Regions from separate parts of the Bacillus sp. MUM 13 genome, predicted to be linked through region 1. Evidence: a T-box and tRNA genes for the amino acid it is inferred to sense, from the RefSeq annotation. Region 1 holds a T-box; the other holds one or more tRNA genes.
The links. A T-box is a leader RNA that pairs with one kind of tRNA and senses whether it is charged. The one in region 1 lies ahead of pheS (phenylalanine--tRNA ligase subunit alpha), so its partner is inferred to be a tRNA-Phe.
Positions count from the first base shown of each region.

Region 1 (8,279 bases):
AAAGGCCTGTTTTCCCGGGCTTCCAGCTCGCCTTATAAAGGATTGCTTTGGAGGCTGCGGGGCCACAGGACCTTACGCTTATACTTTTACATATTGAAACCACAAATCCTTCACTGTCTTTGAGAGGATTGGTGTGTCTTTTACTATAGCCTTTGCCATAAAGGAGTCATTCAGCGGTCCCTGAATGGTATCCACCGGCAGAAGCGCGGCTATGTATAATAGGATAAACATGATAAAATATACTTCAGCTAAACCAAAGATTCCCCCGCCCCAGCTATTCAGCTGCCTTAAGATCGGCAAATGGGAAATGAAGTCAAGCATCGACCCCAAAAGCTGCCATAAAATCTTGACAGCGAAGAAGATGATCGCAAAAGCGATGGCATTATAATAGGCTCCATCAAGTCCGGCGCCATCAAAAAACATTTTCAGACTAGATGTATTTCCTAGAGACGGATAAGGAATCCATAGCTTCAGCTTCGGTGCCAGCTCGTCATAATAGGCATATGCGGCGATGAAGGCAACAATAAACCCTGTAAGATGGATCAGCTGCAATATCAGGCCTCTCCTTAATCCGATAAAAAATCCGATTACAAGAATGGCTATAATGGCCAAGTCTACCATGCACTCAGTCCTTTTCTTTCTGTAATTCCAGTTTAAGCTGGTCTATTTGATCTTTCAATTTCAGATAATCATGTATCGCATTCACCGCTGTCAGCACGGCAAGCTTGCTTGTATCCAGTGATGGATTCTTCATGCTTATTTCTCTCATGCTATCGTCAACCATGGATGCGACCAGGCGGATATGACCAGTGCTCTCCGCACCCACGATGGTATATTGCTGTCCGTATATATCAACCGTTGTTCTATTTTTTCTATCGTCCGGCACAATAATGCCCCCATTCTAAAGAATCCTACCTCATACTATAACATGAAGTTTTTCGTCGTGAAAGAGAGAGGACAGCCAATTCAGCTGTTATAACGATTTTTTTGTAAATTTACGGAAAAAAATTTAAAAAAAGGAGTCAATTTAACATGGCAAATGTCGTTTTATTAGTAAATCCTTCTGTGATGAACGAAATGGAAAAACACTATTCCGCGTCCATCATTGAAAAAAAACCTCCAGGCAGCATCTTTTCTGCCAAGCCTGCGCAGTGCACCATTACTGCCTACAAGTCTGGAAAAGTATTATTCCAGGGTTCAAATGCCGAGTTTGAATCAGGAAAATGGAGTGCTGACACCCCATCACCTGCAGGCAAGCATGCTACGTCCACTTCCAATCCTGCCAAGCACAAGTATTCCCCGCCGCCTGGCATTGGGCAAATGTCGATAGTCGGATCTGATGAAGTCGGGACTGGCGATTATTTTGGCCCCATCACTGTTGTAGCTGTTTATGCAAAAAAAGAGCAGCTTGGGCTTTTGAAAGAAATGGGTGTACAGGACTCTAAAAACCTGAAAGATAAACAGATCATGGAAATTGCATCACAAATCAGGCACGTTGTTCCATTCTCGCTTGTCACATGCGAGAATCCCAAATACAACGCCATGCAGGCACAAGGCATGTCCCAGGGTAAAATAAAAGCCCTTTTGCATAACGCTGCCATCAAGCATGTGTTAAATAAAATTCCAGAAAAGCCCGAAGGAATTCTAATCGACCAGTTTGCCCAGCCTGGTGTATTTTTCAATTACTTAAAAGGACAGCAGCTTTTTGAATCGGATTCCATCTATTTAAGCACAAAAGCAGAAGGCATCCATCTCAGTGTGGCTGCTGCCTCTATCCTGGCGCGCTTTGCCTTTATCAGGCATATTGAAAAACTCAGCGAAAAAGCAGGCTTCACAATCCCAAAAGGTGCAGGCGGGGCAGTTGACGAAGCTGCAGCAAGGCTAATCCGAGAAAAGGGCATAAATGCACTCAATGAATTCACCAAAACCCACTTCGCCAACACAGAAAAAGCCAAACGCCTATACCAGAAAAAATATAAATAAAAAGCGTAAGCGCCTTGTGAGCGGATCAAAGACTAAGATCGCCGCGTCCTGCGGCAGCGTCTTTGTGACCCCCATCCTGGGGGCCTAAGCAGAAGAAAGCAGTCTGGCATTTGGCCAGACTGCTTTTTCATTGAAGTTTTTGTTATCCTCTTAATTCTGCTCCGAATTGCTCTTTAACTGCTGAAAGCACTTTGTCATGCGCTTTTGTTACATCTTCGTCAGTCAGTGTGCGTTCAGGATCAAAATATTTCAGAGAATATGCGAGCGATTTTTTTCCTGGCTCCATACGCTCTCCCTCGTATAAGTCAAACACATTTACTTCTTTCAGCAATTTTCCGCCTGCCTTGGCAATGGCTTGCTGAATATCCCCTGCTGCTGTTTCGCTGTCACAGACAAGAGCGATGTCGCGTGTGATGGAAGGGAAACGCGGAATCATGCTGTATGAAACAGGAGTTCCTGAAGCTTCTGCCAGAGCTTTGAAAGAAAGTTCAAATACATAGGTTTCTTTCAAATCGAGCTCTTTTTGAAGTGTCGGATGGACCTGGCCCACAAAGCCGATGACTTCTTCATTTAACAGTACTTGAGCAGTCCTGCCCGGATGCATGTCGGCAATTTCAGCTTGCTTGAAGGAAATTTGCCCTTCTAATCCAAGTGCAGCAAAAGCTGTTTCCAGGATTCCTTTGGCAACGTAGAAATCAGCTGGCTTCTTTTCGCCCTGCCATGGATTTGATTCCCAAAGCCCTGTAATGGCACCGGCTAAATGTTCTCTTTCCTCTGGAAGGTCTTCTCCCTCTTTCTTCAGGAAGACAGAGCCAATTTCATATAAAGCCAATGAGTCGTTTTGTCTGGCACTATTATATTTCAATACTTCAAGAAGCTGCGGAACGATGCTTAAGCGAAGCTGGCTGCGTTCCTCGCTCATCGGCATGGCCAGCCTGATGGACTCTCTTTTAGAAAGGGCAAACTGTGCTGATTTTTCTTCACTGGTCAAGGAATACGTTACAGCCTGGTATAGTCCTGCACCTTCAAGGACACGGCGCATCATGCGGCGTTTAAGCTGATAATCCGTCAAACCTCCAGGAGCAGAAGCTGAAACCGGCAAGGTAGTCGGAAGATAATCATAGCCATAAAGACGGGCAACTTCCTCTATTAAATCTGCTTCAATTGTGATATCACCGCGTCGGGTCGGGACAGTCACGGTAAATGTGCCATTGTCTTCAGACACTTCGAATTGAAGTCTTTCAAAAATGGATACTACCTCAGACACCTTAAGCTCAGTTCCAAGCAGGCTGTTGATTTTTTGCAGGGTAATGCTCACAACAGCCGGTTCAGCTGTTAATGTATCATGCTCTACTGAGCCTGCAAGAACTGTTCCATTTGCATATTGAGCCATTAATCCGGCCGCTCTTTCAGCAGCCTGGCGCACTCTTTCGGGATCGACCCCTTTTTCAAAACGGGCACTTGCTTCACTGCGCAATGAATGGTCCTTGGACGTTTTCCTTACAACTGCACCTGAAAAATAAGCAGATTCAAGAATAACAGTAACCGTATCATTTTTAACCTCTGAATTAGCTCCGCCCATCACACCTGCAATGGCAACCGGTTCTTTTCCATTGGTAATAACAAGGTGATCAGGAGTCAGCGTTCTTTCAGCAGCATCCAATGTCACGATTTTTTCTCCATCATGTGCGCGCCTTACGACAATTTCCTTTGATCCAAGACGGTCATAATCAAATGCGTGCAAAGGCTGGCCGTATTCAAGCAAAATGTAATTCGTGATATCAACCACATTGTTGTGGGGACGGATTCCGCTGGCCATCAAACGGCCTTGAAGCCATAAAGGCGACGGCCCTACTTTTACATTTTTAATGACTTTTGCCACATATAATGGGTTATCTTCTGGTGCTTCTACCTGAACAGTAAGCAAGCCGTCTGCTTTTTCATCGGTTTCTTCAGCAGAAACCTCCGGCCATTTTACTTCACGGCCAAGAATGGCAGCCACTTCATAGGCGACTCCAATCATACTTAGGCAATCAGACCTGTTCGGTGTAAGTCCAAGTTCTAGTACCGCATCATCCAGTCCAAGGTATTCCAATGCATTTCCACCGACTTTTACATCATTCGGGAATACATAGATGCCTGTAGCATAATCCTTGCTGATTAACTTGGATTCAATGCCCAGCTCCTGAAGCGAGCAAATCATGCCATTTGATTCTTCTCCGCGCAGCTTGGCTTTTTTTATTTTGAAATTCCCAGGCAAAACCGCTCCGACAGTAGCAACTGCCACCTTTTGCCCTTTATCCACATTCGGGGCGCCGCAGATAATCTGAATCGGATTTTCTCCGCCGACATCCACCAGGCATTTATTTAATTTATCTGCATTGGGATGCTGTTCTTTTTCAAGGACATGGCCAATGACAACGCCTGAAATGCCTTCACTCTTCTTTTCTACACCTTCAACTTCAATGCCGCTTTTTGTGATTTTTTCAGCAAGCTCATCAGGAGTGATTCCTGATAAATCCACATAATCCTGCAGCCATTTATATGATACAAACATGATTTTCCTCCTCAGAAATGTTTTAGCTCAAATATTGAATATCCATAGCAGCGCTTAGGATTCGAATTGTTCAAATTGCTTTAGGAAACGGATATCATTTGTATAGAAGTGGCGGATATCATCAATACCATATTTCAGCATGGCGATTCGCTCTGGCCCCATTCCGAATGCAAAACCAGAATATTTTTCAGGATCAAAACCGGCCATCTCCAGCACATTCGGATGCACGATACCTGCTCCAAGGATTTCAATCCAGCCTGTTCCCTTGCAGACACTGCAGCCTTTTCCGCCGCAGATTTTGCAGGAAATGTCCATTTCCACTGATGGCTCAGTGAACGGGAAGAAGCTTGGGCGCAGGCGGATTTCCCGGTCCTGGCCGAACATTTTCTTGGCAAAAACCTCAAGTGTTCCCTTAAGGTCGCTCATGCGGATATTTTCATCAATCACAAGGCCTTCAATCTGCATGAACTGGTGAGAGTGTGTAGCATCGTCATTGTCCCTGCGGTATACCTTTCCAGGACAGATGATTTTAACCGGACCTTTTCCTTTGTGCTTCTCCATCGTTCTTGCCTGTACAGGAGAGGTATGGGTACGCATTAAAATTTCTTCTGTAATATAGAAGGAATCCTGCATATCGCGAGCCGGATGGCCTTTAGGCAAATTAAGCGCCTCGAAGTTGTAGTAATCTGTTTCTACTTCAGGTCCTTCCGCAACGGTATAGCCCATTCCGATGAAAAGATCTTCTATTTCTTCAATGACTTTTGTGAGCGGGTGATGGCTTCCTTTTTTGACAGGGCGTCCTGGCAATGTTACATCAATTTTTTCAGCTGCCAGCTTTTCGTTCACAGCAGCCATTTCAAGTGCCTGCTGCTTTTCCTCAATCTTCTGTGCAATGGCTTCACGCACTACATTGGCAAGTGCGCCAACTTTCGGGCGTTCTTCCGCCGAGAGCTTGCCCATTCCGCGCAATACCTCTGTAATAGGGCCTTTTTTGCCTAAATAAGCCACTCGGATATCATTCAATTCCTTTAATTCAGAAGCATTCAAAACCTTTTGAAGTGCTTCCTCCTGAAGTTCCTGGAGACGTTCTTGCATGATTTTTCCTCCTTTTATTTCTTTAATATGGGTATGTAGCACTTGCTTGCAATTTTTATGAAGGATGACAAACTTTTGGAATGCAAAAAAACCCCATCCCAGAAAGGGACGAGGTTTATGTAATCGCGGTACCACCCTTATTAGCGCCAATGCTAACGGCGCTCACTTGACAAAGATAACGGCTTTTCACCGATGCATCATTCAACCCTTGGATTATCCCGATGCCGACTCGAGAGCTGAAATTTCACACTGGCAGTCCCATAAAATGCTTTCAGTCAAGGCATTTATCCCTAAAATGGCTTTCCGGTGCTACTTGTCTCCGTCATAGTCTTTCATTTTTCAATTTGATATATATTATATTATAATTCCGCTTTGTATTCAAATTGAATTATATTATTGCTTTCGAAGGGCATACATTAATATCGCTGATGCTACGCCAACATTCAGGGATTCGCTTTTTCCGTAAATAGGAATATATAAATTTTGCGTGGTTTTTTTCAGCAGATCCTTATTAACACCCTGCCCCTCGTTGCCGACCAGAATGGCAAAAGAATCCGATTTATCTGCCGTTTCATAAGAAACAGCCCCTTCTAATGCGGTGCCATAAACCGGGATGCCGCGCTCCTGAAGCCCGGCTATCGCTTCAGAAAGATCTCCCTTCATGATTGGCATATGAAATAAACTTCCCTGTGTCGACCGTATCACTTTAGGATGATAAAGATCTGCGCAGCCTTCGCCCAGTATGACCATATCCATTCCTGCAGCATCTGCTGTCCGGATCATTGTTCCAATGTTGCCCGGATCCTGCACGGCATCAATCAGGAGGATTTTTTCAGGATTTATTTCCTCGAGATTCCATGGCTTCTGCTCGCAAACGGCAATGATTCCCTGCGGAGTTTCCATATCAGAAATGGCCTTCATTACGTCTTCGCTTACATATGTAACATCAGTGCCTTCCAATTTAAAGGAAACAGGAAGCTCTTTTTCCTTTGAAAGAATGACTTCCGTTACAACGTCAGTTTCTTTTAATGCCTCTTCCACTAAATGAAAACCTTCAATTATATACTTCCCCGTCTTATCCCGCTCTTTTTTGCCTAAAAGCTTTTTCCATTGCTTTACCTTCGGATTTTTTGCTGATTCTATAAAATTCAAGGCAAATTGCCTCCTTTATTTCAATGATTGTCCTATTATAACGCAATTAGCATACATAATGCATGCACCATTGTGAAAAACTAAGTCTGTGAGTAATCATGATTTAAGGGAGGATTGACAATGAATTTAAACCTTCGAAATGCGATTATCCACAACGTAAGCGGCAACTCGCAGGATCAGCTGCAGGATACAATCGTCGATGCCATCCAAAATGGTGAAGAAAAGATGCTTCCTGGTCTTGGCGTACTGTTCGAAGTCATTTGGCAAAATGCCTCTAATGAGGAAAAAAGCGAAATGCTTCAAACGCTGGAAAACGGATTAAAAAAGCAATAGCCGGGCAACCCTGGCTATTGCTTTTTTCTTTTCTCCTTAAAGGGCGGCAGATTCAGTTCGCCTCTTAAGGCCTCCTGCCGTTATTTGAAACCTCATAAGTGATCGGTATTAATCCTATTTTTAAAAATGTCATCATGAACAATTGGATTATCATCAGAATCCAGCTGGACATCTTCTTCCTGATTCAGGTTCTCCTTATAATGAGCTTCCTCTGATTTTTTCTTTTCAATTTCCAATTCTTTATCACGTATACTTTTTGTTTTTGAACGGCTGCTGCTGTCTTCATCGCCATCCTTGCCAATCGCAGTAAAAGCATTTGTATTGAGGCGGCCGCTTCCTTCCACAAGATTCTGCTCTGTTCCGGTTGTGCTATGCATTTCAGGGGAACCAGGCTCTTTGCGGGAACCAGAATGTGCATGGCCCAGTTCTGCCGCAGCTGCAGGATTCGGGAAAATATTTGGATCAGGGTTTTGCGTAACTCCTGTTTCAATAGAACCTTCTGGACTCACTCCATCTTCTCTTGAAGCATGGACGGAGTTTACAAGAAGGTCATCTTGATTCTCCTCCTTATCCACCAGCACGAGCAGTTTGCCTTCATCAACATCACTCACATACGCTGAAATTTCTCGATCCGACAAATCCGTGTTTTCCAATTGGTCTTTGAGGTCAAATGTGCCTTCGTTTGTAAGGAATCTCATGACTTTATCCATGAATGTATCATCATAGGTATCTTCAGCTGTTGTAATGGTTTTTACATCTGTTTTTTCGGTTGAGCCGAAAAAATCCAGCCTATCTTCCTTATCCGCTACAATTGTAATATCCCCGCTGTCATAGCCCTTTGCCTTTAAAATATTAATTGCTCCCTGCACCTCTGAACTGCTGTCAAAAATCCCAAAAACACTCTTAACCATAATAACTCCTCCTCTGCATCCATTTTTCCGTATAGTATTAACTATCTATACCCGCACTATAAACCTGTAAACAAAAAAAAGCGCAAGCGCCTTGTCAAAGGATCAAAGACTAAAAACGCCGCGTCCTGCGGCAACGTCTTTGTGACCCCGTCCTGCAAGGCAGCGCAGCCATAAAAAAAAACAGGCCCCATTTAGGGAGCCTGCCATAGTAATCATGTTTCGCTTCATTCGTAAATGATTTTGTCTAC
Region 1 is NZ_MLYQ01000022.1:27,275-35,553, forward strand. It holds gene BIV59_RS07130 (CvpA family protein) at 79-621, opposite strand; gene zapA (cell division protein ZapA) at 626-886, opposite strand; gene rnhC (ribonuclease HIII) at 1,033-1,983, shown strand; gene pheT (phenylalanine--tRNA ligase subunit beta) at 2,126-4,540, opposite strand; gene pheS (phenylalanine--tRNA ligase subunit alpha) at 4,595-5,635, opposite strand; T-box leader at 5,737-5,970, opposite strand; gene BIV59_RS07155 (TrmH family RNA methyltransferase) at 6,029-6,787, opposite strand; gene sspI (small acid-soluble spore protein SspI) at 6,908-7,120, shown strand; gene BIV59_RS07165 (general stress protein) at 7,213-8,031, opposite strand; gene BIV59_RS07170 (M42 family metallopeptidase) at 8,256-8,279, opposite strand, start outside.

Region 2 (8,279 bases), on a different contig from region 1:
GGGCTGTGCACCTGTTCCCATCCCAGTCAAGCTGTTTGCAAGTCCAATGGCTCTATTAGAAAGCCTTTGAATCCGGATCTCCTGCTGTACAGCTTCCGGCAGGCTTTTTTGGGTAGTAAACAAAGGGATGTTCTCCCAATAGTCCACAAAACGCTCTAATCCCTCATTCAAAATCATTTGAGACAATTTCTTGTCTGCCATGACTCTTTTTGTTCTTTCCGTATCCTCTTTGAGTCCTGGAGACGCACTTTCAAGTATCAGCTTATTAATTCGTTCCGGATAGAGTGCAGCAAAACTTAATGCAAGCCGCCCCCCCATAGAATAGCCCAGAACACTTACTTTTTCTGCATTCAGCTGGTCAAGAATCTCCTTTAAATCACCTGCCGCCTTTTTTATTTCATAGCGATCGGAATCTTCAGGTGAATCTGTTTCTCCATGGCCAATGATGTCGACAAGTATCAGCTTGCATTTTGAACGGAGAAGGGGAATAAGAAAGTTCCAGCTGTCAAGATTGCCTGTAAATCCATGCAGAAGCAAAAGAGGCTCTCCCTCTCCCGCTACCTCAACATGGTATTCGACATCCTGACAGGAAATCCTCAAGAGTTCTCCCCTAGTTTGGCATTCTTTATTTCCTGGGAAACAAAATTCCACAAATCCCGATGCTTTAAGACATTGGTTTCCCTTAATGTAGGAACTTCGATAATTTTCAAACCCGGTATATTAAAAGATTCTGTAAGACTTGTTGAAAAATGATCCCAACTCTCAGCCTTTGCATAATTAGCTCCATATAATTGGGCAGCATGGGAGAAATCCAATCCATGCGGAGTGCCGAATAAAACTTCAAAATTTTCTTTTTCACTGGATTGAGGGAGAAACGAAAAGATTCCTCCTCCATCGTTATTAATCAGCAGCACTGTTATGTTTTGTTTTTGAAGCTTAGCTGCAAGGAGCCCGTTCATATCATGGAAAAAGCTTAAATCACCTATAGCCAGAACTGTGTTTTGCGATACTGTACTTACGCCGATAGCAGTTGATACGACACCGTCAATTCCGTTGGCACCCCGATTTGCAAGTGTCCTTATTCCTTTTGAATTGTTAAAAAAGAATGTATCCAAGTCCCGGATAGGCATGCTGTTTCCGACAAATAAAGTGGAATGCTCAGGGAGGAGATCACTTAAAAGCAAGAACAGCTTTCCTTCATTAAGCTCATGGTCATCTCCTATTGCCAAAAGCGCATTTCTGACTTTTTCATTCAGTGATACCATGGATTCAAGAAAATTCCGGTCTTCTTTTTCATCAATTCTCCGCAGCATATCATGGCAAAAGGAAACTTCATCGCAGTAAATCATATCTGTAGCCATGCCCGCAGGCTCTCTCCAGCCTGCTCCGCCGTCCACAACCATATGCCTTGCGCTTGTTTGTTTTTTTATAAATTGCAAAAGCGGTTTTGAAACAGGCATGGCTCCAAACCGCAAAATAAGATCAGGCTTGCAGTTTTCCGAGATTTCACCAAAACGCAAAAAGGTATCATATGTATCCACAATCAGCTCTTTGCTATGGTCCCCGCTTCTAAGCTGTGACAACGGATCTGCAAATACGGGAAAACCAAGTTTGCCTGCAAGTGAAAGGATAGCATCCTTAGTTGTTTCATGCTTTAATTCACCGCAAATGATGATCCCTGATTCTGATTCGTTAAATACCTGTGCAATCCTATCCACCTGTCCTGGCGAAAGTGCAAGCGCCCCGCTGTCTATCATAACGGCTGCTTCGCGTTCTTCCTCGCCCTCCCATTGCTCTTTTGCCATCGAAAGATCAGGTACAAGCGGCTCACGCAGCGGAAAGTTTAAATGAACGGGACCAGACGGCTCATTTGCTGCCTCGGCTATAGCGCGGGCAGAAACATTCCTTGCGTACTTAACCATTTGATCTGTATTCTCTGGCAAAGCCATTTCTACGAACCATTTCACATGCTTGCCGTATAAATTGATTTGGTCGATGGCCTGCGGGGCTCCCACGCTTCGCAGCTCATGGGGACGATCCGCTGTTAAAACAATCAGCGGAACTCTTGAATAATAGGCTTCTATAATCGCCGGATAATAATTGGCTGTCGCCGTACCTGATGTGCACAGCATTGCAACTGGCTCATTAAGGGCTTTTGCGAGGCCCAGAGCAAAAAAGCCTGCCGATCTTTCATCGACATTAATATGCACGGTAATATCCGGATGTTCGACAAGCAGCATTGCAAGCGGTGTTGATCTGGATCCCGGGCTCACTACAGCGTGTTTCACATGATTTTGTGCTAATTCATCAACAAAAGCAGCAGCATATGCTGTCAGTGCTTCACGGTCATTCATGAAGGTTTCCTCCTAATGCGCTTAACATCGGGTTAAATTTAATGGATGTTTCCTGATATTCGCTTTCCGGTGAAGAATCCTCTACTACTCCGCATCCTGCAAAAAGAGACGCTTCATTTCCCTGAATTAATCCAGATCGTATTCCCACCGCAAATTCGCCATTTCCATAAGAATCAGCCCAGCCGATCGGTCCAGCATACAATCCCCGCTCGAGCAGCTCGATTTCCCTGATTCTGGTGACCGCTTTTTCCTTTGGCAGCCCGCCTAGTGCCGGTGTCGGATGAAGCTTATCAATCACCGAAAAAACCGATACAGCAGGGTCGCATTCACCTGTGACTGGCGTATACAAATGCTGGATATGCCTTATTTTCATAAGCTCAGGCTTTTCAGGTATGTATACCCTGTCGCATACCGAATTTATTGCTTTAGAAATCATGGATACAACATATTGATGTTCAATTAGATTTTTCTGATCACAAAGAAGCTCAGCCCCTAGAAGCTCGTCCTCTTCTTCTGTTTTACCTCTGGCAATTGTTCCGGCAAGGCATGCTGAATAAAGCTGGCCCTTTCTTTTCTTGATCAGCCTCTCAGGAGTAGCACCTATGAAGCAGTCACTTCCCGACTCCAAGCTGAATATAAAGCTTGCAGTCTGTTCTGCCATAAGCCTTTCCAGTATGGCTTCAGAAAAAATCGCATCCTGAAAAACCAGGCGCATCTCTCTGGCCAGCACAATTTTATCCAAATCTGTTTCTTTAAGTTCCTCTACAGCTTCGGCCACTGTTTTCTTCCATTCTTCCGGCTGGATCTCTGTTTGTGAAAGAAGTTCATTGCCAGATAAGCTGCCGCGGCCCAAACTTTCATAAATATATTTTTCCCGTTCATTTATCAAATCAATAAAATGATCTGCACTATCTTCTGGCGAACAGATAAGATTGGCGGTTAAGTAGGCTTCCCCTTCACAAATACTCAGCATAAAGGCAGGAATATACAGTAAATGATCCCCGAATTGATCCCATAGCATAGAGCTGCTTTTCTGGTAATCAAATGAAAAACCTCCAAACAGCAAAGGGCCAGTCGCAGGAGCATCCGCTGTTCCGATCTTAACAGCATTGCTCAGCAGGTCTGACCATCTGGACTCGATATCCTTAAAGCGTGCAGCATTAGCCGCACCCTGAAGTTTTTCAGCTTTACCTAAACCAATAATGGCAGTTTCTTTGGCAGGATCCTGCCAAAAGAAGCGTTCACCTGCATACCGTTCTCTTCCAGCTTGATAAAATGAAAGGGGGTTGATAACATCTATTTTTTTTACTTCGCTGAACAGCACATTTTGGTTAGTTTCCTGTGCCTTTTTTAAGGCCTCAGTTAATCCAAAAAGAAGTTCAGACTGCTGTGAGATAGCCAAAAAAATCACCCCGAATGTACATTTTAAAAGCGTTTCAAACCTATTTAAAGATACACCTCAATTTGTCTCCCTGTCAATTATTCCACCTTTTTCATAGCCTTTCCGACTGCTTTATTCCTTATTAATATATTCTTCCTCAAATGCAGAACTAAAATTCTTTATCAGCGGGAAATTTGTTCGTTTGCATTGACACCTGCAGGATGTTTTCCTACACTTAACCTGTATGCCATTTTTTATAGCGCCTTATATCGGGGGTTATTCATAAATCAAAACTAGGAGAGAAATTATGCAAAATAAAGATCATCATAATCCCGGGGCTATCCGGCCTGAAAAGCGAAGCTGGAAGATCTGGTGGGAATTAATTCGTCCCCATACATTGACAGCTGGATTTGTGCCCGTCTTAATAGGCACAGCACTTGCCTTGCAGACAGAACGTGTTAATGTACTGCTGTTCGCTGCAATGCTGATTGCCTCATTACTTATCCAAAGTGCGACTAATTTATTTAATGAGTACTATGATTTTAAAAGAGGGCTCGATAATGAGAAATCAGTCGGTATCGGCGGAGGCATCGTGCGCCACGGCATGAGCCCGCAATTTATCCTGAATCTTGCCCTTGCCTTATACGGAATTGCCTTGCTTTTAGGCATCTATATTTGCGCTGTGTCATCCTGGTGGATTGCTGCAGTAGGGCTTGTCTGCATGGCAGTAGGCTATTTATACACCGGCGGACCGCTTCCCATATCATCCACTCCGTTTGGGGAGCTGATGTCAGGGTTATTCATGGGATTCTTAATCATATTAATATCCTTTTACATCCAAACAGGAACCGTTTCAAAAATGACGGTACTGGTCGCTATCCCAAGCGGCATATTGGTCGGACTGATTAATTTCGCCAATAACATACGCGATCATGATGGTGATAAAGCAAACGGACGAAAAACACTTGCTATATTAATGGGTCAAAAAAGATCCATCACATTTATGGGCATTATGTTCACATTCTCTTATCTTTGGGTAATCGGACTTTGTGCAGCCGGAATCGTTTCACCGTGGCTTTTGCTTGTCATCCTAAGTGTGCCTAAAGCTGTTAAAGCCATTAAAGGATTCATGGGCAAAACCATTGCTAAAGAAATGGTTCCTGCCATGATAGCAACTGCCCAAACAAACACGATATTCGGCTTATTATTATCTGCCGGTTTATTTATAAGCTACTTTCTATAAACTCAATCCCTGTCCCCGTGCACATGCATGGGGATTTTTCTTGTACACTTTGAGGGCCATAGACAGGCCCTTGTTATACCCATTTTTGCAAAAGGCTGTATTCGTAACTTTGTTGTAGGGAACAAGGGCTGATTTCCGCTCCAGGATGTACGCTCCATACGCTCCAATCAACCAGGCTATTTATAAGAAAAGAGCCTTATAAAAAGAGATAAAGCACCTCAGGGAGTTTTCATTATATTAAATGACATCAATTGCATAAAACTTTCCTTGTTTCCAATGCTTAAAATTCGGGTATTTAAAACTTACACTCAAAAAAATATGTTCGACCAACTATTAAGGAGCGGATAATCTATGGCTACAAAAGAGCAAATTAACTCATTAAAAAATGAACTGCTTACACTAAAAGAGCAGCTTGAACAAAGAGTTGAAAATGATCATGAAACAGTTTTAGATAAAAGCGAAAAAGAATCTGTAGGAGAACTATCTTCATATGACAACCACCCTGGTGATCTGGGCACAGAGCTATTTGAAATTGAGAGGGAAAAAGCACTGGACAGCCATGCTGAGACTGAAATTGAAAAAGTTAATGCTGCACTCTCCGCAATCAGTGAAGGAACATACGGCATATGTAAAACATGCGGTACGGAAATACCTTATGAACGCTTAGAGGCAGTGCCTTCCACATTATATTGTGTAGAGCATACACCTGAACAGCATACCGCTTCAGACCGTCCTGCAGAGGAAGATCTGCTGATTCCTTCTAAAGGAGACAGCTTTGAAAACAGGCATAGAGGCAATGCAAATGAAAAGGAAGACAGCTTTGGCGAAGTAGCACGCTTCGGAACATCTGAAACACCTTCGGATTTTACAGGTGATAACGAAAATTTTGATTCTTTATATAAAGAAGAAGACGAAACAAACGGCTTTACCGAGGAATACGAAGGGTTTCTAGGAAATGATATAGAGGGCAAAAATAAAAAAGTGTATCCCACAAAAAGGGAAGAAAAATATGAACAAAGACTGGACGATGAGAATATGGAATCTCAGCTGGGAGACATTCCATATAAACGGAAGGACAGCTATGTAGATGAAAAATAACCATATAATAAAGGGGGTGATGACTTATGTTGTCACCCCCTTTATTATGAATTGCAATCCGCGCATACTAGTCAGCCCATTTTTTTGATTCATTCCGCATTTTATCCTGCATCTCGTACAGCTATTAAATCCCCTCTTAAAAGGCTGCTAAAATAGGCATAGAGATAGACATAGACTTTGTATACCTCCAGCCCTATTTCTGCAGTGCACGGGCGGTTTTCTCAGCCTTAGGTATCTGAGGTTCATTAGTGTTTAATGACTGGACAATTACATTTGGTTTCAAAATGTGGAATCTGAGCATTTATTATAAAAGCAAAAAATAGGCCAGACACCCATTTAAGATAAATGGAATCTGGCCTGTCTATATTCCGGACGTAAGCATACAGTAAATGAAAAAAAGATGTATACAGTGAATGTATACATCTTTTAATATGACCCATACGGGATTCGAACCCGTGTTACCGCCGTGAAAGGGCGGTGTCTTAACCGCTTGACCAATGGGCCGGTGGCGGAGAAGGAGGGATTTGAACCCTCGCGCCGCTTACGCGACCTACACCCTTAGCAGGGGCGCCTCTTCAGCCTCTTGAGTACTTCCCCATGGCTCCGCAGGTAGGACTCGAACCTACGACCGTTCGGTTAACAGCCGAATGCTCTACCACTGAGCTACTGCGGAATGGTGGGCCTAAATGGACTCGAACCATCGACCTCACGCTTATCAGGCGTGCGCTCTAACCAGCTGAGCTATAGGCCCACATTTGGAGCGGGTAGAGGGAATCGAACCCTCGACATCAGCTTGGAAGGCTGAGGTTTTACCACTAAACTACACCCGCGATATATGGGGCGGATGATGGGAATCGAACCCACGAATGTCGGAACCACAATCCGATGCGTTAACCACTTCGCCACACCCGCCACAGTTATTTAATTAATATAAAATGGTGGCTCGGGACGGAATCGAACCGCCGACACAAGGATTTTCAGTCCTTTGCTCTACCGACTGAGCTACCGAGCCAATTGGTAATATGTATGACATATTATTTAATCCAGTAAAAAATGGCGGTCCCGACGGGAATCGAACCCGCGATCTCCTGCGTGACAGGCAGGCATGTTAACCGCTACACCACGGGACCTAATGATTGCGGGGACAGGATTTGAACCTGCGACCTTCGGGTTATGAGCCCGACGAGCTACCAGACTGCTCCACCCCGCGACAATAAGAATGCTTCATATGCTGTTATTAATAAAAAATGGAGGAGGAAGAGGGATTCGAACCCCCGCGGGCTTTGACACCCCTGTCGGTTTTCAAGACCGATCCCTTCAGCCAGACTTGGGTATTCCTCCATATTGAAGATGGTGGACCTTGTAGGACTCGAACCTACGACCGGACGGTTATGAGCCGTCTGCTCTAACCAGCTGAGCTAAAGGTCCTTATATTTTGGTAGCGGCAGAGGGGATCGAACCCCCGACCTCACGGGTATGAACCGTACGCTCTAGCCAGCTGAGCTACGCCGCCAAATAAAATATAGGATAATGATATGGTGGAGCCTAGCGGGATCGAACCGCTGACCTCCTGCGTGCAAGGCAGGCGCTCTCCCAGCTGAGCTAAGGCCCCATTTTTAAAAAAATCACATGGTCGGGAAGACAGGATTCGAACCTGCGACCCCTTGGTCCCAAACCAAGTGCTCTACCAAGCTGAGCTACTTCCCGTAATATGGCGCGCCCGAAAGGAGTCGAACCCATAACCTTCTGATCCGTAGTCAGACGCTCTATCCAATTGAGCTACGGGCGCATATAAATGGTGCCGAGGACCGGAATCGAACCGGTACGGTAGTCACCTACCGCAGGATTTTAAGTCCTGTGCGTCTGCCAGTTCCGCCACCCCGGCGTTACGAAAAGTGGAGCGGAAGACGGGATTCGAACCCGCGACCCCAACCTTGGCAAGGTTGTATTCTACCACTGAACTACTTCCGCATTGTGATGCGGGTGAAGGGACTTGAACCCCCACGCCTTGCGGCGCCAGATCCTAAGTCTGGTGCGTCTGCCAATTCCGCCACACCCGCATATGAATGGTGAGCCATGAAGGATTCGAACCTTCGACCCTCTGATTAAAAGTCAGATGCTCTACCAACTGAGCTAATGGCTCAAACAAGTAAGATGGAAATAATGTTCGAACAATAGCTCGTACAAAATTTTATGAAGATGG
Region 2 is NZ_MLYQ01000048.1:4,794-13,072, forward strand. It holds gene menH (2-succinyl-6-hydroxy-2,4-cyclohexadiene-1-carboxylate synthase) at 1-594, opposite strand, end outside; gene menD (2-succinyl-5-enolpyruvyl-6-hydroxy-3-cyclohexene-1-carboxylic-acid synthase) at 597-2,354, opposite strand; gene BIV59_RS13690 (isochorismate synthase) at 2,347-3,765, opposite strand; gene BIV59_RS13695 (1,4-dihydroxy-2-naphthoate polyprenyltransferase) at 4,043-4,978, shown strand; gene BIV59_RS13700 (TraR/DksA C4-type zinc finger protein) at 5,330-6,076, shown strand; tRNA gene BIV59_RS13705 (tRNA-Glu) at 6,509-6,580, opposite strand; tRNA gene BIV59_RS13710 (tRNA-Ser) at 6,583-6,673, opposite strand; tRNA gene BIV59_RS13715 (tRNA-Asn) at 6,675-6,749, opposite strand; tRNA gene BIV59_RS13720 (tRNA-Ile) at 6,751-6,827, opposite strand; tRNA gene BIV59_RS13725 (tRNA-Gly) at 6,833-6,906, opposite strand; tRNA gene BIV59_RS13730 (tRNA-His) at 6,913-6,988, opposite strand; tRNA gene BIV59_RS13735 (tRNA-Phe) at 7,013-7,088, opposite strand; tRNA gene BIV59_RS13740 (tRNA-Asp) at 7,131-7,206, opposite strand; tRNA gene BIV59_RS13745 (tRNA-Met) at 7,213-7,286, opposite strand; tRNA gene BIV59_RS13750 (tRNA-Ser) at 7,325-7,417, opposite strand; tRNA gene BIV59_RS13755 (tRNA-Ile) at 7,428-7,504, opposite strand; tRNA gene BIV59_RS13760 (tRNA-Met) at 7,513-7,589, opposite strand; tRNA gene BIV59_RS13765 (tRNA-Ala) at 7,613-7,688, opposite strand; tRNA gene BIV59_RS13770 (tRNA-Pro) at 7,707-7,783, opposite strand; tRNA gene BIV59_RS13775 (tRNA-Arg) at 7,789-7,865, opposite strand; tRNA gene BIV59_RS13780 (tRNA-Leu) at 7,873-7,961, opposite strand; tRNA gene BIV59_RS13785 (tRNA-Gly) at 7,973-8,047, opposite strand; tRNA gene BIV59_RS13790 (tRNA-Leu) at 8,055-8,136, opposite strand; tRNA gene BIV59_RS13795 (tRNA-Lys) at 8,144-8,219, opposite strand.
Region 2: it encodes a tRNA-Phe, which carries the amino acid that the T-box ahead of pheS (phenylalanine--tRNA ligase subunit alpha) is inferred to sense. The anticodon was not compared.